One region of the Bradyrhizobium sp. SZCCHNGR1005 genome, then DNA from elsewhere that is predicted to be linked to it. Evidence: predicted binding sites of a transcription regulator. Region 1 holds the regulator's gene; each other region holds the start of a gene.
What was found. The regulator PhoB, encoded in region 1, activates phosphate uptake and scavenging genes when phosphate is short. The targets are predictions, from matches to a motif close to TGTCATNNANCTGTCAT.
Positions count from the first base shown of each region.

Region 2: ppk2 (polyphosphate kinase 2) is a predicted target of PhoB. The motif match lies at 7,211-7,227, and genes of this name have one in related genera.
Region 3: QXZ85_RS09730 (DUF2794 domain-containing protein) is a predicted target of PhoB. The motif match lies at 7,272-7,288, and genes of this name have one in related genera.

Region 1 covers NZ_JAUEZC010000006.1:45,104-55,521, forward strand. The annotation lists gene pstS (phosphate ABC transporter substrate-binding protein PstS) at 1-916, shown strand, start outside; gene pstC (phosphate ABC transporter permease subunit PstC) at 1,072-2,070, shown strand; gene pstA (phosphate ABC transporter permease PstA) at 2,099-2,974, shown strand; gene pstB (phosphate ABC transporter ATP-binding protein PstB) at 2,971-3,792, shown strand; gene phoU (phosphate signaling complex protein PhoU) at 3,898-4,614, shown strand; gene phoB (phosphate regulon transcriptional regulator PhoB) at 4,630-5,334, shown strand; gene QXZ85_RS23950 (GcrA family cell cycle regulator) at 5,601-6,113, opposite strand; gene QXZ85_RS23955 (aspartate aminotransferase family protein) at 6,601-7,809, shown strand; gene argF (ornithine carbamoyltransferase) at 7,806-8,732, shown strand; gene QXZ85_RS23965 (hypothetical protein) at 8,729-8,869, opposite strand; gene QXZ85_RS23970 (DUF559 domain-containing protein) at 8,813-9,010, shown strand; gene QXZ85_RS23975 (Hsp33 family molecular chaperone) at 9,153-10,151, shown strand; gene QXZ85_RS23980 (molybdopterin-dependent oxidoreductase) at 10,303-10,418, opposite strand, start outside.
Region 2 covers NZ_JAUEZC010000002.1:103,006-113,423, reverse strand. The annotation lists gene QXZ85_RS06715 (transglutaminase family protein) at 1-529, shown strand, start outside; gene QXZ85_RS06710 (Crp/Fnr family transcriptional regulator) at 749-1,426, opposite strand; gene QXZ85_RS06705 (response regulator) at 2,154-2,519, shown strand; partial or broken gene QXZ85_RS06700 (AI-2E family transporter) at 2,612-2,818, opposite strand; partial or broken gene QXZ85_RS06695 (Crp/Fnr family transcriptional regulator) at 3,359-3,463, shown strand; gene QXZ85_RS06690 (hypothetical protein) at 3,762-4,055, shown strand; gene QXZ85_RS06685 (sensor histidine kinase) at 5,247-6,248, shown strand; gene ppk2 (polyphosphate kinase 2) at 6,390-7,178, opposite strand; gene QXZ85_RS06675 (transglutaminase family protein) at 7,516-8,379, shown strand; gene QXZ85_RS06670 (sensor histidine kinase) at 9,302-10,078, shown strand; gene QXZ85_RS06665 (hypothetical protein) at 10,274-10,418, opposite strand, start outside.
Region 3 covers NZ_JAUEZC010000002.1:776,340-786,757, reverse strand. The annotation lists gene zapE (cell division protein ZapE) at 1-151, opposite strand, end outside; gene thpR (RNA 2',3'-cyclic phosphodiesterase) at 296-832, opposite strand; gene QXZ85_RS09755 (arylesterase) at 1,043-1,675, opposite strand; gene QXZ85_RS09750 (ABC transporter ATP-binding protein) at 1,731-2,468, shown strand; gene QXZ85_RS09745 (ABC transporter permease) at 2,465-5,035, shown strand; gene QXZ85_RS09740 (Bax inhibitor-1/YccA family protein) at 5,294-6,085, shown strand; gene QXZ85_RS09735 (GNAT family N-acetyltransferase) at 6,208-6,828, shown strand; gene QXZ85_RS09730 (DUF2794 domain-containing protein) at 6,891-7,259, opposite strand; gene QXZ85_RS09725 (DUF1223 domain-containing protein) at 7,914-8,678, opposite strand; gene acnA (aconitate hydratase AcnA) at 8,836-10,418, opposite strand, start outside.

The DNA of each region.
Region 1 (10,418 bases):
GTTCCCGATCTATTCCAAGTGGGCTGACGCCTACAAGAAGGAGACGGGCAACGGTCTGAACTATCAGTCGATCGGCTCCGGCGGCGGCATCAAGCAGATCCAGGCCAAGACCGTGACCTTCGGCGCCACCGACGCGCCGCTGAAGGCCGAGCAGCTCGAGAAGGACGGCCTGGTCCAGTGGCCGATGGTGATGGGCGGCATCGTCCCGGTCGTGAATCTCGAAGGCGTGAAGCCGGGCGAGATGGTGCTCGACGGTCCGACCCTCGCCGAGATCTACCTCGGCAAGATCACCAAGTGGGACGACGCGGCGATCAAGAAGCTGAACCCGAAGGTGAAGCTGCCGTCCGAGGCGATCTCGGTCGTGCGTCGTTCGGACGGTTCGGGCACCACCTTCAACTTCACCACCTATCTCTCCGACGTCAGCCCCGAGTGGAAGAGCAAGATCGGCGCGAACACGGCCGTGGAGTGGCCGACCGGCGTCGGCGCCAAGGGCAATGAGGGCGTGTCCGGCAATATCAGCCAGACCAAGAACTCGATCGGCTATGTCGAGTATGCCTATGCCAAGCAGAACAAGCTGACCTACACCGGCATGATCAACAAGGCCGGCAAGACCGTGCAGCCGACCGTGGAGGCGTTCCAGGCCGCCGCCTCGAATGCGGATTGGGCCCATGCGCCGGGCTATTACGTTGTCCTGGCCGACCAGCCGGGCGACAAGTCCTGGCCGATGACGGCGGCGACCTTCATCCTGATGCACAAGGAGCCGGCCGACAAGGCGGCCTCCGCCGAAGCCATCAAGTTCTTCAAGTGGTCGTTCGAGAAGGGCGCCAAGATGGCTGAGGAGCTCGACTACATCCCGATGCCCGACAACGTCGTGAAGATGATCGAGAAGACCTGGTCGTCCGACATCAAGAGCTAAGCCGCTCCTTCGAATGTGGCCCCTCTCCCAGGCGTGGGAGAGGGGACGTCGACGACGCAGGTGCTGGTGCAGAAGTGCGAGTACACAAGCACAAGTGCGCAAGTACAAGTACGCAAGTACAGGTCTATCAGAAACAGGGGGCGGACTTGGCAGAGATGGCCGTTCAAAGCGACGCAAGCACTGTCAGCGATGCCGCCGGACCCTATGACCGCGCCCGGGCGCTGAGCGCCTTCAAGTTTGGCGACGTCACCTTCTACTGGATCACCCGCCTGTCGGCGATTTCGGTGCTGCTCATCCTCGGCGGCATCATCCTGTCACTGATCATCGGCGCCTGGCCGGCAATGAAGGAATATGGCTTCGAGTTCCTGTGGACGCGCCGCTGGGCGCCGTCAGCCGATCCGCCCGTGCTGGGTGCGCTGGGACCGATCTACGGCACGCTGGTGTCGTCCTTTATCGCGATGCTGATCGCCATCCCGGTCGGTCTCGGCATTGCGATCTTCCTCACCGAGCTCTGCCCGCAATGGCTGCGCCGCCCGATCGGCATCGCCATCGAGCTGCTCGCCGGCATCCCGTCGATCATCTACGGCATGTGGGGCTTCTTCGTGCTGGGGCCGTTCCTGGCCTACACGTTCCAGCCGTTCATGATCAGCCTGTGCGCCAACATTCCGATCCTGCAGGACATCTTCGCCGGGCCGCCGTCCTATCTCAGCCTGTTCAATGCCTCGCTGATCCTGGCCATCATGGTGCTGCCCTTCATCACTTCGATTTCGGTGGACGTGTTCAAGACCGTGCCACCGGTCTTGAAGGAGGCCGCCTATGGCGTCGGCTGCACCACCTGGGAGGTCGTGCGCAGCGTGGTGATCCCTTACACCCGGGTCGGCGTCATCGGCGGCATCATGCTGGCGCTCGGCCGGGCGCTCGGCGAGACCATGGCAGTGACGTTCATCATCGGCAACTCGTTCCGCATCTCCTCGTCGATCTTCGCGCCGGGCACCACGATCTCGGCGGCGATCGCATCGGAATTCCAGGAGAGCGACGGTTTGCACCAGTCGGCCCTGATTCTGCTCGGACTGTTGCTGTTCGTTCTCACCTTCTTCGTGCTCGCCGGCGCGCGCCTGATGCTGCTGCGGCTCGAAGCCAAGGCCGGAAAATAAGCCGGATGGATAGGGCAGGAGAGATCGCATGACGTCTACCGATACGCCCATCAATCCGGCCAACCGGATCTATGGCCGCCGCCGCCGCAAGGACATCTTCGTCCGTGCGCTGTGCGTGCTTGCCGCGCTGTTCGGCGTGACCTGGCTCGCACTGATCCTGATCGATCTGCTCTACCAGGGCCTGGCTGGCCTGACCGTGCAGGTCTTCGCGACCGATACGCCGCCGCCGGGATCGAGCGACGGCGGCCTGCGCAACGCCATCGTAGGCTCGATCATCATGACGGTCTTCGGCGTCGGCGTCGGTGCTCCACTCGGCTTGTTCGCCGGCACCTACCTCGCCGAGTATGGTCGCCATGACCGGTTGACTTCGGTGATCCGTTTCATCAACGACATCCTGCTCTCTGCCCCATCCATCATCATCGGCCTGTTCATCTATGGCGCGGTCGTGGTTCCGATGGGCGGCTTCTCGGCCATCGCGGGCTGTCTGGCGCTTGCCGTGATCGTGATTCCGGTCGTGCTGCGCACCACCGAGGACATGCTGCTGCTGGTGCCCAATCCGCTGCGTGAGGCCGCCTCCGCACTTGGCCTGCCGCGTTCGCTGGTGATCCGGCGCATCGCCTATCGCGCGGCGCGCTCCGGCTTGATCACGGGCGTCCTGCTGGCGACCGCTCGCGTGGCCGGCGAGACCGCGCCGCTCCTGTTCACTGCGTTGTCGAACCAGTTCTGGAGCCTCGATCTTACCCACACGATGGCCAACCTGCCGGTGACCATCAACAACTTCGTCCAGAGCCCCTATGCCTATTGGAAGCAGCTGGCCTGGACCGGGGCCCTTTTGATTACCTTGACCGTACTTGCCCTGAACATCGGGGCCCGCATTCTGGGCGCCGAGAGGAGCGCAAAATGACCGACATGTCTGTTTCCGTCTCAAGTCCGGCGGGCGTCATTCCGAACAAATCCTTGCCGGACGCTCCGGCGAAGGTGACGGTCCGGAACCTGAACTTTTATTACGGCGATCACCATGCGCTGAAGAACATCAACCTGTCGCTCGGAACCAACCGGGTGACGGCCTTCATCGGACCGTCCGGCTGCGGCAAGTCCACGCTGCTGCGCATCTTCAACCGGATGTATGATCTGTATCCGGGCCAGCGCGCCGAAGGCCAGCTGATGCTGGACAACACCAACATCCTCGACCCCAAGCTCGACCTGAACCTCTTGCGTGCGCGCGTCGGCATGGTGTTCCAGAAGCCGACGCCGTTCCCGATGACGATCTACGAGAACATCGCCTTCGGCATCCGCCTGTATGAGAAGATCTCCAAATCCGAGATGGATGACCGCGTCGAGAAGGCGTTGCGCGGCGGCGCGCTGTGGAACGAGGTCAAGGACAAGCTCAACGCCTCGGGCCTGAGCCTTTCCGGCGGCCAGCAACAGCGTCTCTGTATTGCCCGCACCGTTGCGGTGCGTCCCGAGGTGATCCTGTTCGACGAGCCGTGCTCGGCGCTCGATCCGATCTCGACCGCCAAGGTCGAGGAGTTGATCCAGGAGCTGTCGGACAACTACACGATCGCGATCGTGACCCACAACATGCAGCAGGCGGCCCGCGTCTCCGACAAGACCGCCTTCATGTATCTCGGCGAGCTGATCGAGTTCGACGATACCAGCAAGATCTTCACCTCGCCGAGCGATCGGCGGACCCAGGACTACATCACCGGCCGCTTCGGCTGATGCCGGAAACGGACCCCTTGCATCGGTCGGCAAGGGGCAGTTGGCTGAGGCAGCGAGACCCGAATTGACGCGCCGGACTACGACGGCATTGCCGAGGAGATAGAGATGGCCAGTGAACATACCGTCAAGGCGTTTGACAGCGACCTGCAGGAGCTGACGCGGCTGGTCGCGGAGATGGGCGGCTTGGCCGAGCGGCTGATCGTGGATTCCGTCGACGCGCTGGTGCGGCGCGACGTCGCGCTCGGCGAGCGGGTGATCCAGACGGACGCCGAGATCGACAGTCTGCAGCGGCTGATCGAGGAGCGCGCGGTGCTCACCATCGCCCGCCGGCAGCCGATGGCGGTGGACCTGCGCGAGATCGTCGGCGCGATGCGGGTTGCGACCGACCTCGAGCGGATCGGCGACCTCGCCAAGAACATCGGCAAGCGCGTCGCCGCGCTGGAGAGCGATTTCCATCCCTTGAAGCTGATCCGCGGTTTGGAGCACATGACCGACCTGGTGCAGTCGCAGGTCAAGTCGGTGCTCGACGCCTATGCCGCCCACGATCTGCCGGCGGCGATGACGGTGTGGAAGGGCGACGAGGAGGTCGACGCCATCTGCACCTCGCTGTTCCGCGAGCTGCTCACCTACATGATGGAAGATCCCCGCAACATCTCGTTCTGCATTCACCTGATGTTCTGCGCCAAGAACATCGAACGGATCGGCGATCATGCGACCAACATCGCGGAAACCGTGTTCTACATGATCGAAGGCCAGCCGATGATCGACAAGCGTCCGAAGGGCGACATGACGTCCTTCGCGGCCACCGCCCCCGGAAACTGAGAGAGAAGCTGAGCGATGAGTGCGCGCATTCTGGTTGTGGAAGACGAGGAAGCGCTGACGACGCTGCTGCGCTACAATCTCGAGACCGAAGGTTACGAGGTCGAGACGGTTGCGCGCGGCGACGACGCCGACACGCGACTGAAGGAACGGGTGCCCGATCTCGTGGTGCTGGACTGGATGCTGCCGGGGCTGTCCGGCATCGAGCTGTGCCGGCGCCTGCGCGCCCGGCCCGAGACCAAGCAGCTGCCGATCATCATGCTGACGGCGCGCGGTGAGGAGAGCGAGCGGGTCCGCGGGCTCGCCACCGGGGCGGACGATTACATCGTCAAGCCGTTCTCGGTGCCCGAGCTGTTGGCCCGCGTGAAGGGTCTGCTCCGTCGCGCGAGCCCCGAACGGCTCGCCACCGTGCTCGCCTATGGCGACATCGAGCTCGATCGCGAGAAGCGCCGCGTCGCCCGCTCCGGCCGGCCGATCGATCTCGGGCCGACCGAATATCGGCTGCTCGAGTTCTTCCTGGAACATCCGGGCCGCGTGTTCAGCCGCGAGCAGCTGCTCGACAGCGTCTGGGGCCGCGACATCTACATCGACGAGCGTACGGTGGACGTGCACATCGGACGCTTGCGCAAGCTGCTCAATCCGGGACGCGAACAGGATCCGATCCGCACCGTGCGTGGCGCGGGCTATGCGCTCGACGACCGCTTTGCGAAGGCGGAATCGTGAGCTGAGGGCGATCGCGCAGCGACAAACAGCACCCGATCAAAGGCGGAGCTTCGGCTCCGCCTTTTTTGTCATGACAAGCGCGCTTGCAACGTGCGCCGCCGTCATCCCGGCGAACGCCGGTACCCATAACCGCAAATGCTGATGATAGAGCTGCAGCTGTAGCTAACATCCATCATAACCACGCCCGCCGGTGGTTATGGGTCCCCGCGTTCGCGGGGACGACAGCTGATGGCTGAGCTAACAGCGCGTCCAAGATGCGCAACAGATCAGCGTGCCGGGCTCTTGCCGGGGTGACGACGGCGATCGGCCGCGGGCTGATAGGCGATGCGCGAATGCTGCGCGCAATAGGGCAGGCCGTTCAGCGCCTTGCCGCCGCAGAAGAAGAAGTCCGCGCTGGCGGGATCGCCGACCGGCCAGTGGCAGGTGCCTTCGCGGAGCTCGAGCAGCGACAGCCGCTGGTTCATCGGCACCACATTGTCGAAGGTGATCGGATCGGGCTCCGTCTCGACCTCGAACACCTGGGCGAGCGCGGTGTTGCCGCGCGCCACCGGGCGGGCCACCCGCATCATCGGCTGAGCGGGGCGGGCCTTGCGCTGACGCGGAGCGGCGGCGGCAGGGCTCTTGGCACGGCCGGAGAGGCCGAGCCTGTGGACCTTGCCGATCACGGCGTTGCGCGTCACATTTCCGAGCTCCGCTGCGATCTGGCTGGCCGACAGTCCGGCCTCCCAGAGCTTTTTCAACTGCTCGACGCGATCGTCTGACCAGGTCAATACCGTCATCGCACCTTTCCCTTCGCGTTTCGCTGGCCAGTTTCGGGACAGCGCTGCGGTGCCAAACTCACGAAAATCCCTGCTCGCAGAATCCCTTAGCCCTCGCCGGGCGCGAGATGCGCGCCCGGACGTGTACGCCGAACCACCGAACTCTTAAGGATCAGACCTGCTGCACGAGATGTCGTACTCGATGCGAAAAACGCTACAATATGCCGTGACTCCCGCGCAAGAGTCGGGGGCCACCGTCCACACCTTCCGTCGATGTGGACCGGGAACGCTTAGCACTGTCATCGACCGGAAACCCCACCTGTTCCGCGCTGAGGCGGCTGGCTCACGCGTGTTGACAGCGAACGTCCTGCGCATACAATAGTTGTCCGTGCCGCCTTGAAAAGGCGGCACATTTTGTTTTCCAGGGCCGGGTCCCGGGTGCGCGATGGCGCTGCTTTGCGCCTCCTCGTGCGCGTCTTGACCGGCCCGTCAGCTCAAGTGATCAGCCATGACGGACGTCGCGTCGCATCTGCTCCCCGTATTTGCCCGGATCGATCTCGCCTTCGAGCGCGGCGAGGGCGCCTGGCTGATCGCGACCAATGGCGAGCGCTATCTCGACTTCACCTCCGGCGTCGCCGTGAATGCGCTGGGTCACGCGCATCCGCATTTGGTGAAGGCGCTGCAGGAGCAGGCGACCAAGCTCTGGCACATGTCGAACCTGTTCAAGAGCCCGGACGGCGAGCGGCTTGCGGCGCGGCTGTGCGAGCAGAGCTTCGCCGACTACGTGTTCTTCGCCAATTCCGGCGCCGAAGCGATGGAATGCGCGATCAAGATCACGCGCAAGCATCACGCCGCCAAGGGGCATCCGGAACGTTACCGCATCGTTACGTTCGAGGGCGCGTTCCACGGCCGCACGCTGGCGACGCTCGCGGCCACCGGCTCGGCCAAATATCTCGACGGCTTCGGCCCGCCGATGGATGGTTTCGACCAAGTCCCGCTCGGCGATCTCGAAGCGGTGAAGAAGGCGATCGGCCCGCACACCGCGGGCATCTTGATCGAGCCGGTGCAAGGTGAGGGTGGCGTGCGCACCGCGCCGCTGGGCTTCTACAAGGCCCTGCGCGAGCTCTGCAACGCGCACGGCCTGCTGCTCGTGTTCGACGAGGTGCAGACTGGCATGGGCCGCACCGGCGAGCTGTTCGCGCATCGCTGGCTCGGGGTCGAGCCCGACGTGATGTCGCTGGCGAAAGCGCTCGGCGGCGGTTTCCCGATCGGCGCGTGCCTCGCCACGGCCGATGCTGCGGCCGGCATGACGGCGGGCTCGCATGGTTCGACCTTCGGCGGCAACCCGCTGGCGGTGGCCGCGGCCAATGCGGTGCTGGACGTGATGCTGGCGCCGGGCTTCTTCGAGCACGCGCGCAAGATGTCGCTGCTGCTCAAGCAGAAGCTCGCCGCCGTGATCGATCGCCACCCGGAGGTGATCTCCGAGGTCCGCGGCGAAGGTCTCTTGATCGGCATCAAGGCCGTGGTTCCGTCGGCCGATCTGATCGCGGCGCTCCGCGACGAGAAGCTGTTGACCGTCGGCGCCGGCGACAACGTGGTGCGCTTCCTGCCGCCCTTGATCGTCAACGAAACCGAGATCGAAGAGTCGGTGCAGCGGCTCGATCGCGCCTGTACGGCGCTATCGAGCGGTCAGTCGAAGCAGGCAGCCGCGTCATGAGTAAGACCCCCCGTCATTTCCTCGACATATCTGAGGTTCCGCTACCCGAGCTGCGCTCCATGCTCGCGCTGTCCAGCGACATGAAGAAGAAGCTGAAGGCGCACGAGCCGGCGAAGAAGCCGCTCGAGGGCAAGGTGTTGGCGATGATCTTCGAGAAGCCCTCGACGCGCACCCGCGTCTCCTTCGACGTCGGCATGCGCCAGCTCGGCGGCGAGTCGATCATGCTGACCGGCGCCGAAATGCAGCTCGGCCGCGGCGAGACCATCGCCGACACCGCGCGCGTGCTGTCGCGTTATGTCGATGCCATCATGATACGGATCCTGAGCCACGATGCGCTGCTCGAGCTCGCGGAGTATGCCACCGTGCCCGTCATCAACGGGCTGACGCGGCGCTCGCATCCCTGCCAGGTGATGGCCGACGTGATGACGTTCGAGGAGCACCGCGGGTCCATCGAGGGCCGTACCGTGGCCTGGAGCGGCGACGACAACAACGTTTTGGCCTCCTGGGCCCACGCCGCGGAGCGCTTCAACTTCAGGCTCAATGTCGCGACCCCGCCGCAGCTCGCGCCGGGCAAGGTGATGAAGGATTTCATCCGCGCCACGAACGCGGATATTCGCCTTGGCCATGATCCGGAAGAGGCGGTTGCGGGCGCTGATTGCGTCGTCACCGATACCTGGGTGTCGATGGGCGACAAGGACGGCGAGCATCGCCACAATCTGCTCAAGCCCTATCAGGTCAATTCCAAGCTGATGTCGCTGGCAAAGCAGGACGCGATCTTCATGCACTGTCTGCCCGCCCATCGCGGCGAGGAGGTCACCGACGAGGTGATCGACGGCCCGCAATCGGTGGTGTTCGACGAGGCCGAAAACCGCCTGCATGCCCAGAAGGGCATTCTGGCCTGGTGCTTTGGGGCGGGAGCTTAAGGCCGCTCCACGAGCTGACGAACGATCTCGCCGTAGGTGCGCCGCGATTCATCACGAGCCGCCCGTTCAAGCAGTATATTCTGGATTTCGTCTGTTTCGAACGGCGGCTCGTGATCGAGATCGATGGAAGCCAGCACGCGTCATCGGCGACTGACGTCGCAAGAGATCATGTACTCGCGCTCGAGGGGTTCGCTGTTGCGCGGTACTGGAACAATGATGTGCTGCAGCGTCGAACGGCTGTCATGGAAGATATTCTCGCAAGGCTCGGCGCGGGGTGAAAGACCCCTCACCCGGCGCGCTGTCGCTGCGCGTCATCGCGCCACCCTCTCCCACAAGGGGAGAGGGTGCACTGAGCTCGGCGCGAGAGCAGAGGTCCATCGCCCCTTTCCATTTACTATCATCGACCCCATCTAGAGGCCCATGATGGCCAATTCTCCCGACATTGAAATCAAACTTCAAAGCGATATCCGCGCGCCGTCGGCCGTGCCGGTCGACGACGCCGTGCTGCCGTTCGAGGTCGCAGCGCTGGATCTGCGGGGACGGCTGACCCGCATGGGGCCGGCGCTCGACGATATCCTGACCAAGCACGCTTATCCCGCGCCCGTCGGCAAGCTGCTGGGCGAGGCGATCGTGCTGACGACCCTGCTCGGCTCGTCCCTGAAGTTCGAGGGTCGCTTCATCCTGCAGACCCAGACCGACGGCCCGGTCTCGTTCCTGGTGGTCGACTTCCAGGCGCCTGACCGGCTGCGCGCCTATGCGCGCTATGACGAAGCCCGGCTGTCCGAGGCCAAGGATTCCGGCTCCCTGCTCGGCAAGGGCCATCTGGCGATGACGATCGATCAGGGGCCGGACATGAGCCGCTACCAGGGTCTGGTCGCGCTCAACGGCGGCAGCCTGGAAGAGGCCGCGCACGAATATTTCCTGCGCTCCGAACAGATCCCGACCCGCGTGCGGCTTGCGGTCGGCGAGGAATGGAGCGGCGGCAAGCATCGTTGGCGCGCCGGTGGGCTGTTGACGCAGTTTCTGCCGAAGGCGCCGGAGCGTGCGCGGCAGGCCGATCTGCATCCGGGCGATGCGCCCGAGGGTACCGAGGTCCACACGGTCGAGGAGGACGAGGCCTGGGTCGAGGGCCAGTCGCTGGTCGCGACTGTCGAGGATGTCGAACTGATCGATCCCGCGCTGTCGGGCGAACGCCTGCTGTATCGGCTGTTCCACGAGCGTGGCGTGCGCGTGTTCAAGGAGCATCCCTTGCAGGCGCGCTGCTCCTGCTCGCGCGATGCGGTGGCGAACATGCTGAAGAGCTTCTCAGCCCAGGACCGCGCCGACATGGTGAAGGACGACGAGGTCGTGGTCACCTGCGAGTTCTGCTCCTCGGTCTATCAGTTCACGCCGCACGAAGCCGGCGTAACGGAGAATTAGTTCGCGCTTTGCGCGAATGAGTCCGCGCGCTGCTGCCTTCGTCATTGCGAGCGGAGCGAAGCAATCCAGAGACCCGCTTCCACGATTCTGGATTGCTTCGTCGCCTCCGGCTCCTCGCAACGACGCGGAGGCAGCCCAGCTCATGGCATCGTCACATCGTCGTCCCCGCTCCATGAATTCGTTGCGAGCGCGCCTCGGCGGCCGCGGCTTCGGCCGGGGTCAGCCGCTCCAGCCGCACCGCGACGTGCTTGTGATAAGGCGTGCCGG
Region 2 (10,418 bases), on a different contig from region 1:
TGAGGACTTGCCGGCAGAGACGATCGTGTATCTTCTTGGCAGTCGCTATTGCGAAACCGACCAGCTGTCCGATGTCGCGTGGAAGCTCTTTGAGAAGGAGCCGCCCGGATGGGCACGCGTTCAGGCGATCTGCGATTTCGTCCACAATCACATTCAGTTCGGCTATGAGCACGCGCGCGCAACCAAGACGGCCCGGGACGTGTTCAACGAGGGTAAGGGCGTTTGCCGGGACTTTGCGCATCTGGCCATCACGTTCTGTCGCTGCATGAACATTCCGGCCAGATACTGCACCGGCTATTTGGGCGACATCGGCATGCCTCCCCCATATGCCCCAGGAGATTTCGCGGGATGGTTCGAGGCCTACATTGGCGGGCGTTGGTACACGTTCGATCCGCGTAACAACGTCCCCCGGATTGGACGTATACTGATTGCTCAAGGACGTGACGCTGCTGACGTCCCTATTACTCAGACATTTGGACCCAATACCCTGGTCAGCTTTAAAGTGTGGACCGATGAGATCCCTTCCTAAGCAGCATACAGTTGAGTCTGAGGGCGCCTTCAAGAGAAATGCTCCCAGACTTGGGAAACGATTTAGCTGTACGAAAGCGAGCTGAGCCTCTGCCGGAACGAATGTCGGTGGCGTAACTTGGTAAGGGGCGACCGGATGCAAACGCCCCCCAAAGCATCCGAGGAAATGACGGTCTCAGTGCGTCCCCCACGCTCTGGGGCCGTTTCTTGGGAAAGTCCTCTAGTCGCGCTCTCTGAGCAGAGGCTTCTCGTGCAGCACCGCACTTAGCAACGAGTTGTGGACCTCAATGTGCCCATTATAGCTGATGAGGCCCAGCCTTCGAAACTTGTTCATGAAATAGCTGACCCGCGATCGCGTGGTTCCGATCATATCGGCCAATGTTTCCTGACTGATACTCGCGCTGATCGGCTGCGGGCTGCCTTCCTTGCCGAAATTCGCGAGCAGCAACAGCAGACGAGCAAGTCGCCGTTCGCTCGAATTGAATAGCTGGTCGATCAGGTCCTCCTCGATCCGGCTGTTCCGGGTCAGGAGGTACGACATGAATAGCTGTGAAAATTTCGGCTCGTCACGAATAGCCGCCATCATCGCTTCTTTGGTTATCGACGTGATGACGCAATCTTCCATCGCTGTTGTCGTCGCGATACGCAACGGATGACCGTTCATGCATCCCTCGCCAAAGAACTGACCAGGCTCCAAAATTGCGACGACTGCTTCCTTTCCCTGCTCCGACACGACGGTCAGCTTGATCTTGCCGTTTTGAATGTAAAAGATTGAGTCCGCAGGGTCGCCCTGCTGAAACACGTGCTGGTTCTTGCGAAACGTGAGAATCGCCTTGCCCGCGCCCACCCTGGCGAGAAATTGTTTAGGGTCGAACATGTCCTTGGTCGGCTTCGGCACGCGAGCCTCCTTCTCAACGAACGATTGATTCCGGCCCGCTGCCAAGCGTTTCGCACCGAGCGGCGAACTGCGTCTTCAGCCAGCCGATCGCTTGCGGGGCTTGCCCCGCTTCGCGGACATTACCGCCGGATTGTCGACAGTTCTAGGGAGGCAGGTCCGCCTTTTTGACGACCTCGGTTCGCTGCGCGCCGGGCGGCGCCGCTTGGTGCTCAAGCGCAGCAATCGCGCTTGCGTGCGGGCTGCGAGTCCCACTCACGGGACGAGGGCTGAGTCCTTGCCATCAATCCACCACCGGTGCGGGTCTACCCAACGAAGAGATCGACACGGGAAGTCAATCTGAGATTCCGAACTGAGGAGACATCCTATGGTCTTGGAGCGGCGTCAGCCCGTTACGCTCGGTGCGCGCCAGTCATGACTATCGTCGAGGGGCTATACTCTGATTTCTCGGAAAGCGGCGAGCTCTGAATCTAAGTGAACTGGTTCGAGAAGCGTTGCTGCCGGCGTTTCCCTGGCTGGCGTGAGATGCGCGTCACGAGAATGCTTCGGCGTTCTGCTCGTCGCTGATAGTCTTCGAAGCGCCGCTCGAGGCAACTGCGAAGACATAAGTGTATCTGCGGCGTCTCTGAGCTGACAACTCTCGAAGGCTCGGCGAGCGTCCCCGCGGAACCTCCTCACAGGCGGGCCGTTGCTGACTTGCATCAGAGATCAAAGTGGTGAGGAACCGGCAGTGCGAATACTTGTGGTCGAGGACGATCCGCTGGTCCGCGAATTGGTGGTCGAAGCTCTGCGCGAAGAAGGGTATGAGGTAATTCACGCTGCCAACGGAGAACAAGCGCTGGCGTGGTGCAAGAGGCAGATCGCGGACGTTCTGGTCACCGACATCAGGCTGCCCGGTGGCGTCGACGGATGGCAGATCGCCGAACGCTGTCGGGAGCATGATCCCGAGCTCCAGGTGATCTACGCGACGGGCTTCTCGCCCGTCGAGGCTCGTCCGGTGCCCGGCAGTCTCACCTTGCACAAGCCCTACCAAACCGACCGCCTCGTCGAGGCCGTCAGGCAAATGGACAAGGAACGGCGGCCCTCCTCGGATTAGATGAGAGCCAGACGACCTGGGATCGCAGCCGTAACTCGCATGCCGCGCTGGCTGCGCGTTCCTAAATCCTTCGCCGAGAGGCGATACTGCGACTATCCTTCGAGGACGTGCCCCAAAGCTTTTAGCGGGCGCACGCGATCGCTGACGATCTTCAGGATGGCTAGCATTGGAACGGCCAGGATCGCGCCAGGCACCCCCCACATCCAGAACCAGAACACCAGCGACAAGATGATCAGAACGGGGTTCAGGGTGAAGCGTCGCGCAAGCAGCATGGGAGTCAAGGTTTCGCCCTCGGCGACGGACGTCTGACAGGAACGACTGTCCAATTGAGAGATTGTGATATCGGTCTGTGGTGCGATACCTGACCACCAGCTCGCGCCATCCACCCGGGACGGCTCATTGTCAGACGCGCGTCGGGCGATGGGTCGATTTCCGTGTGCGCGCAGTCGAGTTGCGCCACAAGGCGCAGGCCGGATCCGATGTGAGCAGACAGAGCAGTTCTGCGTCGTTGCCTTGCAGTTCGAAAAATTCGACTTGGTTTTGAAGGTTGGTCATGAGGCTCCCCTGACAGGGTGAGGGCGGGAGCGCGCGGGTCTCTCAGTCACCGATGGATGCTCGGCGGGCCGGGCGGTGATAGGTCTTGTTAACGCCTGTGGCGGACCAAATCTGAGCAGATTTGAACAGCTCGCTCTCTAATTAGGTTGTTTCTCGTATCGCAGGGCTCAGGCCGGTGAAGTCCGCCTGTTGCGGCCTATTGTCGCTTGGCATTCACGTCGAAGATGAGCGCGGCCTGGGAACACCCGTCCGGTATCGGTGCGGACCTCAAGCCGCCTTCATAAAATAAGTTCCGCCGGCTCGGGTTCATCAGCTACAATAGAGAGGTCCATAGCTCCCTCCTGAGCGCCGTTCTGATCGACAAGTCTGAAATAGTCCGGAAGGACTGACCGACGCGCGACCAAAGATCGATACGGCTGGAAATGCGCGGCATCCATTTGAAGATCAGGGATCAGGGCTAACTGGGCTCGTCAACGGTTTGTCGTCTCTGTTGCCGGATTATGAACGCGGCTCATCGCCGGTCTTCCGCACTCACGATCCGTTGGATCGCTGCAAGTTTCAGCTTGCCAAGCGCATTGTATTGATCGCGGGACGGACTTTGATCTTCTTCCGGCGGTGCTGGACGGTGGCAAATGCCGTTGCTTGCGGAGAAACTCGTTTCAAGTTCGATAGAGCAAGGTGATGTGCATGAATGTATTCAAGATAAAGATCGCACGCATCGAGATGATTTCGCCGAATGAACGCGGCGAGGACATTCGCCTGACGTTCCGATTCGAAAGCGGTCAGACCAGCTTTGACTTGCCAATTTTCCTGAAGTCTTGCGAGTTCGACGATACGGAGATCGTCAAGGTGGCCCGAAGCAGATTGCACGATGTTTTCTGGCAGCTTTGCAGCCAGTGCGAGGATTGGCAGCTGACAGACGACGAGCGTCGGGAGCTCGCAAAGATCAGCGTGCGGCCTGGCGTCAAGGCGTACGAGTAGGTCGGGAACACAGCCGTCTCTGCATTGGATGCATGCCGCTGAAATCAGCTTTTCGCTCCGGCAGCGATGCGCGGATCAAATGCAGCTCTCCAAGGGGCGAGACGAGTCGGGTTTCGAATAGGAGTGAGCAAAATTGGACAGCGACGGCAAGCTCGATGTGATCGGGTGAGGGCGAACGTCGCGGGCCGCTCCGCGACGTTCGGGCGGCCCGAGATCGCGACCAGTGCCGAGCTCGGGCCGTTGTTGTTTGCGCTTACAAGGGGACCGAGGGAAGCAGTATTCCGCGGCTTTCGTTGGCGCGATCGGGGTGCAATCCATGACCGCAGCTCCCGGTGTGCTGATCGAAGGCCTCGGGGATCTTGGCGCTGTTCGCCCAAGCCGGCGGTCCCTACCGGCCGGAAATGACCTGCGGCTGTTGTCTGCTGCGTCATCGGCCGGCTCAGTGACCGCGATCCGGCATCGAGGCATTGAGACGTTTGCGTCGTCATCCCGTCATCACCGTCAGCATCAAGGCTTGCGGCAATCGCGCGCCGTCGTAAGCGAGCCCTTCCTCGAACAACAGCCCAGTCCGGCGTCCCTACCGATGCCAGACAGGACTTCAACCTGTCCGCAAGAGCAGGCCAGGTGCCGCCTCGCCCGATGCCTAATAGCGTCCGTCAGTGACTGTGTTCGGAACTTCGGACGCCAAGCCAGGTTCCAGGCCCCATGAAGTTGCGAAAGTGCCTCGTGTGCGTGCCAGGAGGGCGTCGAGATGGCCGGTTTGCCGCGCACAAAACTGTAAGCAGGGTTCCGGAGGTCGTGCTGCAGGATTGGCCACGCCCGAGCTTGGGCTTTGGCGCCGCGACCGCCAGAATCCCCCAATGCGACCGCTCGGCCGAAATATGGGTGCGGTACCCACTCCAGGGGGATATAGTTACAAATGCTCGAAATCGATCTTCGCACAAGCCGACACTCAGGCGGCTCAGAAGCGCACCAGGACTTCCTGGCGGCAGAGGCCGAGCAATCCACGCGCCTGCAACGCAACGTTCCTCAGAGGAGCTTTCACCGCGCTCCCCGAACCGGCCACATGGTCCATCAGACTGCGACCGGCGTTGTCACGGCTGCGATCGACAAAGCTGCGGCGGACAGGTGAACGGGAGGCCCGCGCTGGGCTGACAGAAGCAGTCGTCCAACCAAGGGAAGCAAAACCGAATGTCGTCCGATAACATGTCGATGCCGGTTTGGCACGAAAAGCACCTGCGTGCTGCGACCCACGCTGCCGGCGTGGCCTTGTGGGCCTGGAACGTGGATACGGACGCCATTACCATGGACGAACGCGCCTACGACCTGTGGGCGGTTTCGAAGACCGAAAAACACATCACATTCGAAATCTTGTCCAGGAATATCCATCCTGCTGATCTGGAGCGGGTCAGGTCGGCGTTTGCCGCTACTCGCGCAATAGTGGGCGCTTACGAGATCGATTTTCGTATCTTGTTTGGCAGCGACATTCGTTGGATCTCCGCGCGCGGGCAAGGTGACGATGCGGACATTGCCGATCGAACTATGTTTGGCATCTTTCTCGACGTCACCCAACGCAAGCAAGCCGAGGAAGCGAACGAATTGCTGGCGGGGGAGATGAGCCATCGAGTGAAGAACCTTCTGACCATCGCAACCGCGCTTACTCAATTTACATCGCGTTCGGCCGCAACCAAAGAAGACATGGCCCATGAGCTAACAAGCCGGCTGATGGCCCTAGGACGTGCACAGGACCTCATTCGCCCGGGACCGGGCAGGAAGAGCGAAGGAGCGCTTCTTGGCGACCTCGTCTCCGTCTTGCTCGCGCCCTACGACGAAAGAGGAGCGAGCGTCCGCATTCGCGTTGCCGTGCCGAAGATGAATGTCGGCGAGAGGTCGAGTACAACGCTCGCACTTGTGTTGCACGAATTGGCAACGAACTCGGCGAAATACGGTTCGCTGTCGCTGGCAAGGGGCACTTTGGACGTGTCGTGCAATGCCCATGACGACGAAGTCGTCATGACCTGGACCGAGCGGGGCGGTCCGCCTCTCAAGGCTCCCGCGATGCTCAACGGCTTTGGAAGCAGCCTGATGCAGCGGACCATGGCAGCCCAGCTTGGGGGCTCCATCGCATTCGACTGGTCGGAGGAGGGGCTTGTCGCTACGCTGATCATGAGCAAGGAGAGCATCGGAAGGTGAGCAACTTTGAGACCTTCGTCCGGTAGCGGCCGGTGCATGTGAATGCAAGACCGCCGCAACAGCGTCCGCTCCGCTCTCGAAAATGCAGGCGACACGATCTCGCTCGATGCAAACTGAGGCATCAAGGCAAGCCACGCCACCTTAAGCCTCGATCAGGCCACGCTCATAACAGGCTTTGTCGTAGGGAAAAACCACCGCCGGATCCGGCCTGTGGAGGCGACGGTGCTTTCCCGGATAATTCAGCCGCCACAGCATATCGCGAATAACATTAAGTCGCGCATGTTCCTTGTCGCCGGCCCGGACCACGGTCCAGGGCGAGCTGACGGTGTGCGTCCGCTCCAGCATCTTGTCCCGTGCCTCGGAATAGGCTTTCCAATACTTCTGCGCCTTGGCATCGACGGGGCTCATCTTCCATTGCTTCAGGGGGTCTTTTTGGCGGTCGGCAAGCCGTCGCTTCTGTTCCTGTTTCGAAATATCAAGGTAGTACTTGAGCAGGGTGATACCCGAACGCTCGATCATCGCCTCGAAAGCCGGCACGGTCTCGAGGAATTCCTCGGTTTCCTTCTTGCTGCAAAAGCCCATGACACGCTCGACTCCGGCCCGGTTGTACCAACTGCGATTGAACAGCACGATCTCTCCCGCCGCTGGCAAGTGCGAAACGTGTCGCTGGAAGTACCATGAACACCGTTCCCGATTGCTTGGCGGCCCCAGCGCCACGACGCGGGTATCACGCGGGCTTAGATGTTCGACAATCGACTTGATCGTGCCATCCTTGCCGGCGGCATCGCGGCCTTCGACGATGACAAGGATACGCTGGCCGCGCTCAATCACGCAGCGCTGCAGCTTGACGAGCTCGATCTGCAGCCGGACCAGCAGCGCGTGATATCTGTGGCGACTCAAATGTTGCGGAAGTGCTGGCCGGTTCTTCATGGTTCGTTCCTTCCTGGTCGCCTCACCATCCAGCGTCGGCGCGATGACACGAGGTGGTCCATATATTTGCAGCTCTCCGACCAGCGGTCAGGTCACGCCTGTCGGATCGCGATCGCACTGCGAAGCTGATGTTGTGCTTGCACTTCGGCGGCCGTCAACATAGCCGCATGAATGAATCGCGACGTTCTTGCTCGGTGCCTCGTCCGCAAGCCCACCCAGTTTCGGCTGTCCGGACTCCGGATCGGCATTTGCGTGGCACGTTCAACTCGGCCATACTTCCCGAGAGCGTCACCGGATGAGGGGCTTGGCCCAAAGGCTGCCCCGATCGGAGCTTTCGTTGATTACCCTGAAGGTTCTTCACACGACGTCCTATCGATTCAACGAAAACGTGCGCCTGCTGCCGCACCGTTTGATGCTTCGTCCGCGCGAGAGCCGCGAGCTTCGTTTGATTTCGAGCAACATCACGGTGACGCCGCCTGCGACTTTGACCTGGGCGCACGATGTGTTCGGCAATGCAATCGCGACGGCCACGTTTCAGATGACGGCCTCCAGCCTGGTGATCACCAGCGCCGCAGAGCTTCAGCTCGATGCGGTTGCATGGCCGGTGTTCGATATCGCCGTCTCGGCCATGTCTTACCCATTCCGCTATTCCGATGACGATTGGACCGATCTCGGCGCCCTGGCTCTCCCCCAGTTCTCGGATACGGCGGGGGTCCTGCGAAATTGGGCACAGATGTTCGTTCGAGGGAGTCGGACTGATACGCTATCACTGCTGAAGGACCTCAGCGTCGGCGTTTCTGAAGCTGTGCAGTACCAGAGCCGCGAGGAGGAGGGCACCCAAACGCCGGTAGAATCCCTAAATCGTGGCTGGGGGTCATGCCGGGATCTCGCGGTGCTGTTCACCGAAGCAGCACGCATGCTCGGGTTCGGAGCCAGAATCGTCTCCGGCTACCTTTACAATCCGGAACAGGACAACGTCGGATCGAGCGGCGCGGGATCAACCCATGCGTGGGCGGAGGTCTTCGTACCGGGAGCCGGCTGGATCACATTCGACCCGACGAATCGTAGCCTCGGCGGCTTCAACTTGATCCCGGTCGCGGTCGCGCGCGACATCCGGCAGACGATCCCAGTGTCCGGCAGCTTCGTCGGCAGCATCGGCGCTTTCGCCGCGACGTCTGTAGAAGTTCTTGTCACATCTTAGATCGACGGGCTTTCAGCGGCCTTTCTGGTCAACCGTTCGGCTTCAAGGCGGTCGCGCTCATGAAGGACGGTCGCTGTCGAGCCTGGACTTTTCTGACGCGCCTCGCGCCCCGCAGCCTGGGCGATGGCCACGGGTGCCGCATACGTCACGCGGTAGATCGGCGGTGAATTGCGGGCCGGCTATAACCAATTGATTCCCGCCAACGGCAACAGCCGTTGAAGGATCGCGGCTAGGCAGATCAGCACCACCAACAATTTGAGAAGACCTGCCAGCCTGGATTCATTGACGAACTTGTCGATGGCCCAGAAACAAATTGCCCCGACAACGCAAATGATCAGGATCCCGATTATGAGTGAAAGCATGGAAGCCCCCGTGCGGCCGTGGTAGCGACGCGCGCGCCACCGCGGACCAAAAGAAAGATCGGCACTCGCTCGTGCGCAGGACACTGCTTCGCGAACGTCTCCGATCGTCGAAGCTGAGTTTGTCCAATTGATACGCGCTCACGTTGCGCTAAATCAATTGACGCAATCTTTCCTGGATCATTCTTATGCATCGTTTCCGAAGACGCCGGCTGCACCGAAGGCGGCCGCGCTACCCGAAAATGTTTCGGAGATGCCGTGATGAACAGATCGTCCAAGACGATGCCTCTGCGCTCGTTGTTGCCACCACGCGGTGGCTCGTCGGGCTTGGCGCGTCGGCTATAGCGGCGGTACGGCATCGGTGCAGGCATCGCTGGCGCGCTGATCGGCGGGCGGCTGAAAAAAGCGCGTTTCGGGCGAAATACGGGACGCAACAGCATCAGGGCTCGCAAGGCCGGGCGCCGGATGAAATTGACTTGCATCAATTCGACGTTCTTGCAAGGCCCTAAATTCACCCTGTGGTTGAATGCAATAAGAATGCCCGCTCATTGGGAGCCGATGTCGTGAATAATGAGCGTTCGTCAGGCGATCCCGATCTACCTCCGGGGGTGATTATTCAGCGCTCGGATCGACATGTGCCCCGTGCGGAGTCGATGGGCGACCGGCTTGTGGCGGTTCAATTGCGAAGGGCGCTTGCGAAAGCCGAGGCGCGACTTCTTCAACAGGACGAGTTGATTCACAGACAAGAACTGCTGAAAGCGGAATCCGATCATCGCCTGTTGAACGATCTCCAGATGATCATCAGCCTTCTTGCGCTGCAGAGCCGCAATACGACCAATCCCGAAGCGGCCTCACAATTGGCCGCGGCGGCTAATCGCGTTTCCATGATTGCTCGTATCCACCATCGCCTAAATTCCTACGATGGTGTGAGAACAATCGAGTTCAAGAAATTCCTTCAGGATCTTGGACGCGAATTTTCTGCGATGTCGTCGTCGGACGCCTCTCTGGGGAAAATCCGCGTCGAAGGTAGTGAGATCAATTTGCCTGCCTTCACCGCTATTCCGCTTGGCTTTATCGCCAACGAGTTGATCACGAACGGGGCAAAGTATGGCAAAGGCCGGATCGCCATCAAGTTGGAGCCGGATCCGAAATATGGCTATGCGCTGTCGGTTTCCAATGATGGCCCGGCTTTGCCCGAGGGGTTCGACCCCGCCGCCGGCAAAGGGCTGGGAATGAAGATAGTTCGATCCTTTACCGACCAGATCCGCGGTGAGCTACGGATCGGTCGCGGCGCGGATGGTCAGGGCGCGCGATTTACCGTGCTGTTTTCAAGCGGCTGAGCATTGGAAGAGACCCCTTTGGACAAAGACCGCGCCATCGGATCGGCGAAGCAAATCAAAGGCACGGTCCAAGCAGGGTGACGGGGCTCGGCAAGATCTCCCCTAAGTGCGCCAGTTGTCCGTCAGCCGTCTTTTGAATTCGGTTTGATTTCAATCGAACCATCTCGACAACCGGAGAGCTTCTGGGCCCGGCTGCTATCGCCGGCGGCCGATGGCAACTCCCAGCAGGAAGGCGACTAACAGCGAACCCAAAGGGGCTTCGCGCGCGATATTGCTCAAGATGCTCAGCGGCATCCCTGGCTTTCGGCCCGCTTCTATCGCGCCGGCAACCCGATGGGCT
Region 3 (10,418 bases), on a different contig from region 1:
GCTTGCGCGCGGGCTTGTAGGTCGACAGCCGGCGCTCCAGCGCGGCCAAGGCATCGGCGACCTCCGACTGCGCGGGATCGGCCTCGATAGCGCCGGAATCGATGAGGGATTGGTACTGGGCGCGAAACGCGTCGGACGGAGTGGACAACATGAGCCCACTCTAGGTCATGAGGCTTGCTAAAATTGCAAGCCGTCATTTGGTCGTGGCCGCTATGCGGTCATCATCGCCGGCTTTGGTATACGGCAGGCAAAGAACCTGCCGTTTCCACCAGCAATCGGCGGCGGTTCGGCGAATTTACGCGCAGAGCTGGTAGGCATCCTCGACGACGTAGGGTCCGCCTCCGGTCGACGCGCGCGAAGAGAACAGCACGAAGCGCTCGGCCAGGAACACCCGGCTCGGGAAATAGCCGCGCACCGACAGGTAATCGGCAACGTCCTGGCTGGAAGCATCATGCAGCCGCGCCAGCGTCACATGCGGGACGAACTTGCGTCCCTCGGGATCGAGCCCGATCCGTTGCATCATGCGCTCGAGCTCGGCCTGCAATTCGATCAGCGGCCGGCTTGGCGCGATATTGGCGACCACCGCACGTGGCTTGCGGCCGCCGAAGCTGGAGAGCCCCTGCACCGTGACCTCGAAGGGCTTGCGGTTGACCCGCCACAGCAACGAAGCGATCTCATTGGCGGAGGCGCCATCGATGTCGCCGATGAAACGCAGGGTCACGTGATAATTGTCGGGATCGACCCAGCGGGCGCCGGGAAGGCCACCCCGCAAACTGGAAAGTGTGCTGCCGATATCGGCCGGGATTTCCAGTCCAGTGAACAGACGCGGCATCGTTTGAGGACTCCCGATGCTTGAGGCTGCCCCCGCAAGACAACGGGATCAAGCCTCCAAAGTTGATCGACGAATCGTCCAGTACACACTTGTACCGAACTTATATGACTCTGCGAAGCAACGGGCGTTAACCGATCGAAAACCTGCGGAAAACCTTGGAGTTTCGCTCTATCTCAGGTTAACGCGCGCCTTCCAAAGCTCGTAGCCCGCTCATTGTCCGCGAAGCGGGCGCAGGAATGCCTCTACCGTAGGCAGCATCTTCGCGACGATGATGTCGACCCCAGCCGCGGTGGGATGAAGCCCATCGGCCTGGTTGAGCTTGGGGTCAGCCGCAACGCCTTCGAGAAAGAATGGATAGAGCGGCACATCGAATTGCTTGGCGAGATCCGGATAGATCGCGTTGAACTTCGCCGCGTATTCGCTGCCATAGTTCGGCGGCGCGAGCATGCCGCATAACATCACCGCAATCTTTCGCGCCTTCAGCCGGGTCACGATCTCGGTCAGGGCCTTGCGGGTCACTGCGGGATCGATGCCGCGGAGGGCGTCGTTGGCCCCGAGCTCGACGATCACGGCATCGGTGCCGTCGGGCACCGACCAATCGAGCCGGTCACGGCCACCGGACGCAGTATCGCCGGACACGCCGGCATTCGTCATGTCGATAGCTATACCATTGTCCTGCAGGGATTTTTGTAACTTGGCCGGAAATGCCTCGTTGCCGGCGAGGCCAAGTCCTGCACTCAAGGAATCCCCGAGTACCACCACCTTTATCGGCTTCGCGGCGTCGGCCCCGGCGAGCGCCGGGCCTGCCGTCATCAATCCGAGCATCAACACGAGTATGTGCACGGCCATCCGCCCGAAACTCTCGACCCGGCTTGCGGAAGTGCCATATGACCGAGCCATGGACAGCCTCATCGAACCCTCACAATTGGCCGGCTCTGTGCCGGACACGATCTCCATCTCCAACGTCAACCTCTCGCTCGGCACCGGTGCTGCGCGGGTCCATATCCTGAAAGATATCAGCCTGCGGGTCGGTCAGGGTGAAACGATCGGCCTGATCGGTCCCTCGGGATCGGGCAAATCCACGCTGCTGATGGTGATGGCGGGGTTGGAACGTCCGGATAGCGGAGAGGTGGTGGTCAATGGCACCGCTTTCAATGCTCTCGACGAGGATGGCCTGGCCCGGTTCCGCGGTCGTCAGGTCGGGATCGTGTTCCAGTCGTTCCACCTCATTCCCACGATGACGGCGCTGGAGAATGTCGCGGTGCCGCTCGAATTGGCAGGAAACATGGACGCGGCGCGGCGGGCGGCACAGGAGCTGGAATCGGTCGGACTCGGTCACCGCCTGCACCACTATCCGACCCAGCTCTCCGGCGGTGAGCAGCAGCGGGTCGCGTTGGCGCGCGCGCTGGCGCCGGATCCCGCGATCCTCGTCGCCGACGAGCCCACCGGCAATCTGGACGAAACCACCGGCAGGCAGATCGTCGACCTTCTGTTCACCAAGCATGCCGAACGCGGCATGACGCTGGTGCTGGTGACCCATGACAGCTCGCTGGCGCATCGCTGCGACCGCGTGGTGCGGCTGCGCTCCGGGCGGGTCGAAGGCGATCACAGCAAGCCGCAAGTCCGGACCGCATGAGCACGATATCCGAACCGATCGGCGGCGGCCGGACGACCGCTCTGTCCGTCCGCTATGCGCTGCGCGAGCTGCGCGGTGGCCTGCGCGGCTTCTACGTTTTCATCGCCTGCATCGCGCTCGGCGTGCTGGCGATCGCGGGCGTCGGCTCGGTGTCAGCCAGCCTCAGCGACGGGCTGACGCGAGAAGGCCGCACCCTGCTCGGCGGCGACGTTGCCTTCTCGCTGTTTCAGCGCGAGGCCAAGCTTGAGGAAGTCGCCTTCCTGCGCACGCATGGCGAAGTCTCGCTGGCGGCGACGTTGCGGGCGATGGTGCGTGCGGCCGACGGACGGCTGGCGCTGGTGGAAGCGAAGGCCGTCGACGGCGCCTATCCGCTGCTCGGCCACCTTGACCTGAAACCGGCCATGCCGCTCGGGGATCTGCTCGGCGAGCGCGACGGCGCTTTCGGGGCCGCCGCCGATCCCGCGCTGCTCGCCCGGCTCGACCTCAAGGTCGGCGACACCGTCACGATCGACAAGGCCCGTTTCCAGATCCGCAGCACGTTGGAGGCCGAGCCGGACAAGCTATCCGGCGGCATCGGGCTCGGCCCGCGCTTTCTGATCAGCGAGGCGGCATTGCGTGCCACGCAGCTGCTGCAGCCCGGCAGCCTGGTGCGCTGGACCTATCGCGTCCGCCTGCCCGACAATGCGGCCGACGATCATGCCACCGCCGCCTTCATTGCCGCGGCGCGCGAGGCCTCGCCTTCCGCGGGCTGGGAGATCCGCTCCCGCAGCAACGCCTCGCCGCAGCTCGAACGCAACATCACCCGTTTCACCCAATTCCTGACGCTGGTCGGACTGGCAGCGCTATTGGTCGGTGGCGTCGGCGTCGCCAATGCCGTGAAGAGCCACATCGACCGGCGCACCGAAGTGATCGCAGCGTTCAAGGCGCTCGGCGCAACGAGCCGCGATGTGTTCGGCATTTACCTCACACAGGTGATCGTACTGGCCGGCATCGGCTCGGTGATCGGACTTTGCGCCGGCGCGGCACTGCCCTTCGTCATCGTCGGCCTCCTAGGCAAGCTGTTGCCGTTACCGGTAGTGCCGGCGCTGCACCCGGACGAGCTCGCGCTGTCGTTCGTCTACGGTCTCCTCACCGCGCTTGCGTTCGGCCTGTGGCCGCTCGGCCGCGTCCACGACGTGCCGGTGGCGGCGCTGTTTCGTGAAGCGGTGATCGCCGAATTTCACCGTCCGCGCTGGCGCTATCTGGTGCTGATGGCCGTAGTGGTGGCGTTCCTGGTCGCCGTCGTCATCGGGCTCGCCTACGACAAGCGGATCGCAGCGATCTTCGTGGCGGCCTCGGTTCTGGTGTTTGCGCTGCTGCGCGGCGTCGCAGCGCTGGTGATGGCGACCGCCCGCCGTCTGCCTCGCAGCCGGTTGCCCCTGGTCCGGCTCGCGATCACCAACATTTATCGTCCCGGTGCCCTGACCCCATCGGTGGTGCTGTCGCTCGGCCTTGGACTGGCGGTGCTGGTGACGATCACTCAGATCGACGGCAACCTGCGCCGGCAATTCCTGGCGCAGCTGCCCGAGCAAGCGCCCTCGTTCTTCTTCATCGATATCCCTTCGACCGAAGCCGATCGCTTCGGCACGTTTCTCAAGCAGCTGGCCCCGAACTCGAAAGTCGAGGAGGTGCCGATGCTGCGCGGGCGCATCGTTTCCGCGCGCGGCGTCCGCGCCGAAGACATCAAAGCTTCGCCGGACGCCGAATGGGTGCTGCAGAGCGACCGCGGCCTGACCTATACGGGCGAGGTGCCGAAAGGCTCCAAAGTGGTCGAAGGCCAATGGTGGGGCGCCGAATACAATGGCCCACCGCTGGTCTCGATCGAGAAACGGATCGCCGACGGCATGGGGCTGAAGGTCGGCGACGAGATCGTGGTCAATGTGCTGGGACGGGACATCACCGCTCATATCGGCAACATGCGCAACATCGACTGGCAGGGGCTCGGCATCAATTTCGTCCTGGTGTTCTCGCCTGGCGCCTTCAAGGGCGCGCCACACACCCATGTGGCGACCCTGACCGAGGCGCGGGCCGACGTCACCGACGATGCGCAGGTCATCAAGAAGGTGGCGGATGCCTTTCCGATGGTGACCAGCGTGCGGGTGCGGGAAGTGATGGAGACGATCGGTGCGGTGGTGTCCAACCTCGCGTTGGCGATCCGCGGCGCGAGCGCTGTCACATTGATCTCTGCAATTCTGGTATTGGGCGGTGCATTGGCTGCCGGCCATCGCCATCGCGTCTACGACGCGGTGATCCTGAAGACCCTGGGCGCGACGCGGCTGCGTCTGCTTGGCGCCTATGGGTTGGAATATCTGTTGATCGGCCTGGCCACGGCAGTATTCGGGGTCATCGCCGGTTCGGTGGCAGCCTGGCTGATCGTGACACGGCTGATGACCTTGAGTTTTGTCTGGCAGGCCGGCAGCGCCGCCTGGGTGGTTTTGGCAGCCCTGGTCGTAACCGTCGGATTGGGGCTGGTCGGCACCCTTTTGGCGCTCAACCAGAAACCGGCCTCCGTCCTGAGGAATTTATGAAATTGCGGCGCTCTGCCGCACGGTTAACGCGATGTAAGGCCAAAAACACGTGCGGAGCGACATTCGGCCGCGCGTGGAAGCTTGCATCGAATATGCTAGTTTCCCACTTGAATGATGGGTTCAGAGTCCGCCCCCGGACGTAAATTTGCCGATGACGGAAATTTAATGTCGGGAGCGAGGGACATCTGAGATAGGGTTTCGAGAGCCGGCGGAACGGGCCCACAAACGGACCGCCGGACAAACAACGGGAATTCGACCATGTCGGATCTAAACCGCAATTACGCTTCTCCCTTCGGCCGGGTCGCCGGGCGCGCCGATGCCGCGACCGTCGATGCCGGTCTGCGCGCCTATATGCTGCGCATCTACAATTACATGAGCATTGGCCTCGCCATCACCGGCTTGGCCGCGCTCGGCGTCTACATGGCGGCCGTGACCGGTGATCCGGCGGCCGGCGTCTTCCGCTTCGGAAACGCCTACCTGACCCAGTTCGGCTACGCGATGTTCGTGAGCCCGCTGAAGTGGCTGTTCATCCTCGCGCCCTTGGCGATGGTGTTCGCCATCTCGGCCGGCATCAACCGCTTGGCACCGTCGACCGCGCAGATCCTGTTCTGGGTGTTCTCGGCGCTGATGGGTGTTTCGCTGTCGTCGATCTTCCTGGTGTACACCCACACCTCGATCGTGCGGGTGTTCTTCATCACCGCGGCGACCTTCGGCGCGCTGAGCCTCTACGGCTACACCACCAAGCGTGACATGACCGGGTTCGGCTCGTTCCTGTTCATGGGCCTGATCGGCATCGTGATCGCAAGCCTCGTCAACCTGTTCCTGGCGAGCTCCGCGCTTCAGTTCTTTGTGTCGATCATCGGCGTGTTCGTGTTCGCCGGCCTCACCGCCTGGGATACGCAGCGGCTGAAGAACGAGTACATCTACGGCTATGCCTCGGCCGGCGGCGACGTCGCTGAGCGCGCAGCGATCACCGGCGCGCTGTCGCTGTACCTGAACTTCATCAACCTGTTCACGCTGCTTCTGCAGCTGCTCGGCCAGCGCGACTAACAACGGCGAAGGCCAACCTGTTCAAAGCCCCGGCTTCTGGCCGGGGCTTTTTTTGTTGGACCTCGGGCAGCTCTCTGCGCCCCCATCAAGGGCACGAAGACCGCCCCATCGAACACTTGCCCATGGAAGAACTGGCGGGAAGACTTGCCGAGAAGACCTGCCATGTTGGAAGGCGGTTGAACGTGGGCCGGCCCCTGATATGGTTCCGGTCCATGTCAGAACTCGAAATCCGGCCGACGAGCGAGGCCGACCTTGCCGCCATTACCGCGATCTATGCGCAGGCCGTGCGCGAAGGCACAGCGACCTTCGAACTGGAGCCGCCGGATCTGCCTGAGATGACGCGTCGCTTCCGTGCGTTGACCGACGGCGGCTTTCCTTATTTGGTCGCGGTGCAGGATGGCCGTATCGCCGGCTACGCCTATGCGGGGGCCTATCGGCCGCGCCCGGCCTACCGCTTCACGGTCGAGAATTCAGTCTATCTCGATCCTGCAAGCCATCGGCGCGGGATCGGCTTGCGGCTGATGCAACGGCTGATCTCGGAATGCGAGGCCCGCGGCTTCCGCCAGATGATCGCGGTGATCGGCGACTCGGCCAACGCCGCCTCGATCGGCCTGCACACCCGATGCGGCTTCCAGATGATCGGCACACATCCGAACGTCGGACTGAAATTCGGACGCTGGCTCGACACGGTGATGATGCAGCGCCAGCTTGGCCAAGGCGCCGATACGCTGCCGGCAACCTGAAAATCCGCCCCTCATTCCGGAACGTGCGCGGGCCAGCGGCCTCGGCGTGGCGGCCGACGCGGTCACACCAGCGCCGGCTTGCGATCGATGACCAGGAGAACCCGCTCAAGTTCGTGGCCGCGGCGCAGGATCAGCCCCGTGGCCGAGATCACGCTGTACATGCCCTGCTTGCGGGCGAGCCGCGGGTCCTTCTCGATCCGGTAGAGGGGAACTTCCGAGGCGCGCCGGAACACTGAAAAGACCGCGCGGTCGCGTAGAAAATCGATCGAATAGTCCCGCCACACGCCGTCGGCGACCATGCGGCCATACAGATTCAAGATGCGGTTGAGTTCGAGGCGGTTGAACGTCACCCGATTCGGGATCGCCGCGGCGACGTTGCGGGCCGCCGCGCGGTTCTCGCTCGGGTCGGCATCCTCCGGTACGAGGTTCATTGAGCGTCCTCCTGTCATCTGCATGACATGATCGCGCCGTCCCTCAACGACCGCAAGGGACTCTTGAGGAGACCCGCGAAGGCGCTCAAAGCGACCCTGGGCCACTCATGATGATCGCCGGCGATTCTTGGTGATCCTTGGCGAGCCAGATCCGCCCTGTGTCGTGCAGCCTGCACGCAATGCGGGTCCGTCACGGGATCGTTAGCGGAATCATAATGACGCCCCACTTCCGCCAAGCGTCCGCCCCTCCAACCTAACATAACGTTGCGTGTGCGTTGGCCCGGTCCTTTCGGTTCCGGATTCCTCAGCCCCCAGCCCCCCGGGGTCGTCAGGATCGGGCCTATTCACTCCTCCCGACATCGAAGGATGCCATTGAAGGACCGACGAAAGTTGGTCCTTTTGCTTTTGGGGGTATTCCTACTCCGCGTCCGACCTTCGCATCTAGCGGGGGTGAGCTGGTTGCGAGCTGCGGGTGCGAAGAGCTCCGACAGAGTCTTGATCTCAGCGCGGCTTCGAATCGAAGATGGTTGCGCAGACCTGCTGAGCGGAACCCGAACTCGCGATTTTCCGAACGACGACAGTCGCAACGCCGACCGCGAGAAGCGCCAACGCCTCAGCGTGCGTGCGAATCCGGACGTGGGATCGGATCAAACGTCAGTGAAGTTCGGTATAGGCGGCGCCGAGCATGGGGCCGGGACGGTCTCGCGTCCCGTCCTGCACGTAGACGACGGCGCCATCCACGCCCTCGTGGGCGATCTTGTCGATGGGCACATTCCAGTGTCCCGGCGTCCCATTCCAATCGCCGACCTTCAAGAGATTGCGAACGACGTTGTAATAGGTCAACTCGCGGCCGGTGTTCTCACCACGGCTGATCGAGATCGGGATAGCCTTGGAGATCGAGCAGAGCCACACCTCGCCGCGCTTGTGCGCAGCCTGCTCCTTTGCGGCCGCGACGCTCACGGTCAACTCATCGCCCTGAAGGACCAGGCTGACCGGCACCGACATTACGGCGCCGCTGCGCATCGTGTCTTCGATCGCGCCTTCGATCGCCTCGCGATCGCTACCGATGACGTGAACCGAGCCGTTGATGACGGCCTGCGGCGTGTAGACCTCGCGGTCGCCGCGCATGCGCGAATAGGCCCGCTGGCGGGCTGAGAACCGGGAATCGGCCAAGGTGTCCTTCCAGCCGAGATAATCCCAATAATCGATCGGCATGCTCATGGCGATGACGGTGGGATCCTGCGCCAACTCGCCAAGCACCTTGTCCGCCGGCGGACAGGACGAGCAACCTTGGGATGTGAAAAGCTCAACTACCGCGCGAGGATCGGCTTGGGCCGGTCGAATGACGGCGATGATCGCACAGACCCCGAGCGCCGCGCCCGACCACCAAGACGTCCTACCACCCATCATCCCTGCCATGGTCGCATACTACCCGTTACACCTTGCCGCGTTGACACCGTCCCGAAATCGCCTCGAGGCACGATGGTATACCGAACACAAAAGAGGCGGCCCATGTCATAGGCCGCCTCCCGCATCACCTGCCACTCACTTCAGAGTGAGCCAATCTGTCGCACCCTCACGCCGCGAGCTTGCGCAGCACGTAGTGGAGAATGCCGCCGTTTCGATAGTAATCGAGTTCGTCGAGGGTATCGATCCGGCACAGCAGCGGGACCTGCTGCGTCGCCCCCTCAGCCGAGGTGATCTCGGCGGTGAGCGTTTGGCGAGGCTTGAGATCGCCCTGCAGACCCCTGATGGTGACCTTCTCGTCACCCTTCAGGCCGAGCGACTGCCAGGATGTACCCTCCTGGAAGGTCAAGGGCAGTACGCCCATGCCGACCAGGTTGGAGCGGTGAATACGCTCGAAGCTCTGGCAGATGACGGCGCGGACGCCGAGCAGCCGCGTGCCCTTGGCGGCCCAATCGCGCGACGAGCCGTTGCCATATTCGGCGCCGGCGAACACCACCAGCGGCACGCCCTCGGCCTGGTACTTCATGGCAGCGTCGTAGATCGGCATCTGCTCGCCGTCGGGCCAGTGCTTGGTGAGACCGCCCTCGGGGATGCTGCCGTCGGCGCCCTTGAGCATGAAGTTCTTGATGCGGATATTGGCGAAGGTGCCGCGCATCATGACTTCGTGATTGCCGCGGCGGGTGCCGTACTGATTGAAGTCCGCGGGGCGCACCTGATGCTCGCTGAGGAATTTGCCGGCGGGCGAGGTCAGCTTGATCGAACCGGCCGGCGAGATGTGGTCGGTGGTGATCTTGTCGCCGAACAGCGCCAGGATGCGGGCTTCCACCACGTCCTTGATCGGCTCCGGCTCCTTCTTCATGCCCTCGAAATAAGGCGGGTTCTGTACATAGGTCGAGCCCATGTTCCAGCGGTAGGTCTCGCTCTCGACCGTCTTGATCTTGCGCCAGTTGGTGTCGCCCTTGAACACGTCGGCATAGCGCTTCTTGAAGATCGACGCCTTCACGTACTTCTTCATGAAGTCGTTGATTTCCTTGGTCGTCGGCCAGATGTCCTTCAGGTAGACTGGCTTCTTGTCCTTGCCGATGCCGATCGGCTCGACCGCAAGGTCCTTGGTCACAGTGCCGGCGAGCGCGTAAGCCACCACCAGCGGCGGTGACGCCAGATAGTTGGCCTGCACGTCCGGCGAGACGCGACCCTCGAAGTTGCGGTTGCCGGACAGCACGGCCGCAGCAACGATGCCGTTATCGTTGATCGACTTCGAAATCTCCTCCGGCAGCGGGCCGGAATTGCCGATGCAGGTGGTGCAGCCGAACCCGACCAGGTTGAAGCCGACCTTGTCGAGGTCCTTCTGCAGGCCGGAATTGGCGAGGTATTCCGCCACGACCTGGCTGCCCGGGGCGAGCGAGGTCTTCACCCAGGGCTTGGCCTTGAGGCCCTTGGCGACCGCGTTGCGCGCGAGCAGGCCGGCCCCGATCAGGACGCTCGGGTTCGAGGTGTTGGTGCAGGAGGTGATCGCCGCGATCACCACGTCGCCGTGACCGAGATCGAAGTCGCGGCCCTCGACCGGGAAGCGGTGGGTGGCGTCCGTCTTCTTGTACTCGCCAGCCAGCGCGGTGGAAAAGCCTTCGCCGACCGCCGGCAGGGCAATGCGGCCTTCGGGCCGCTTCGGACCGGCCATCGAGGGCACGACGT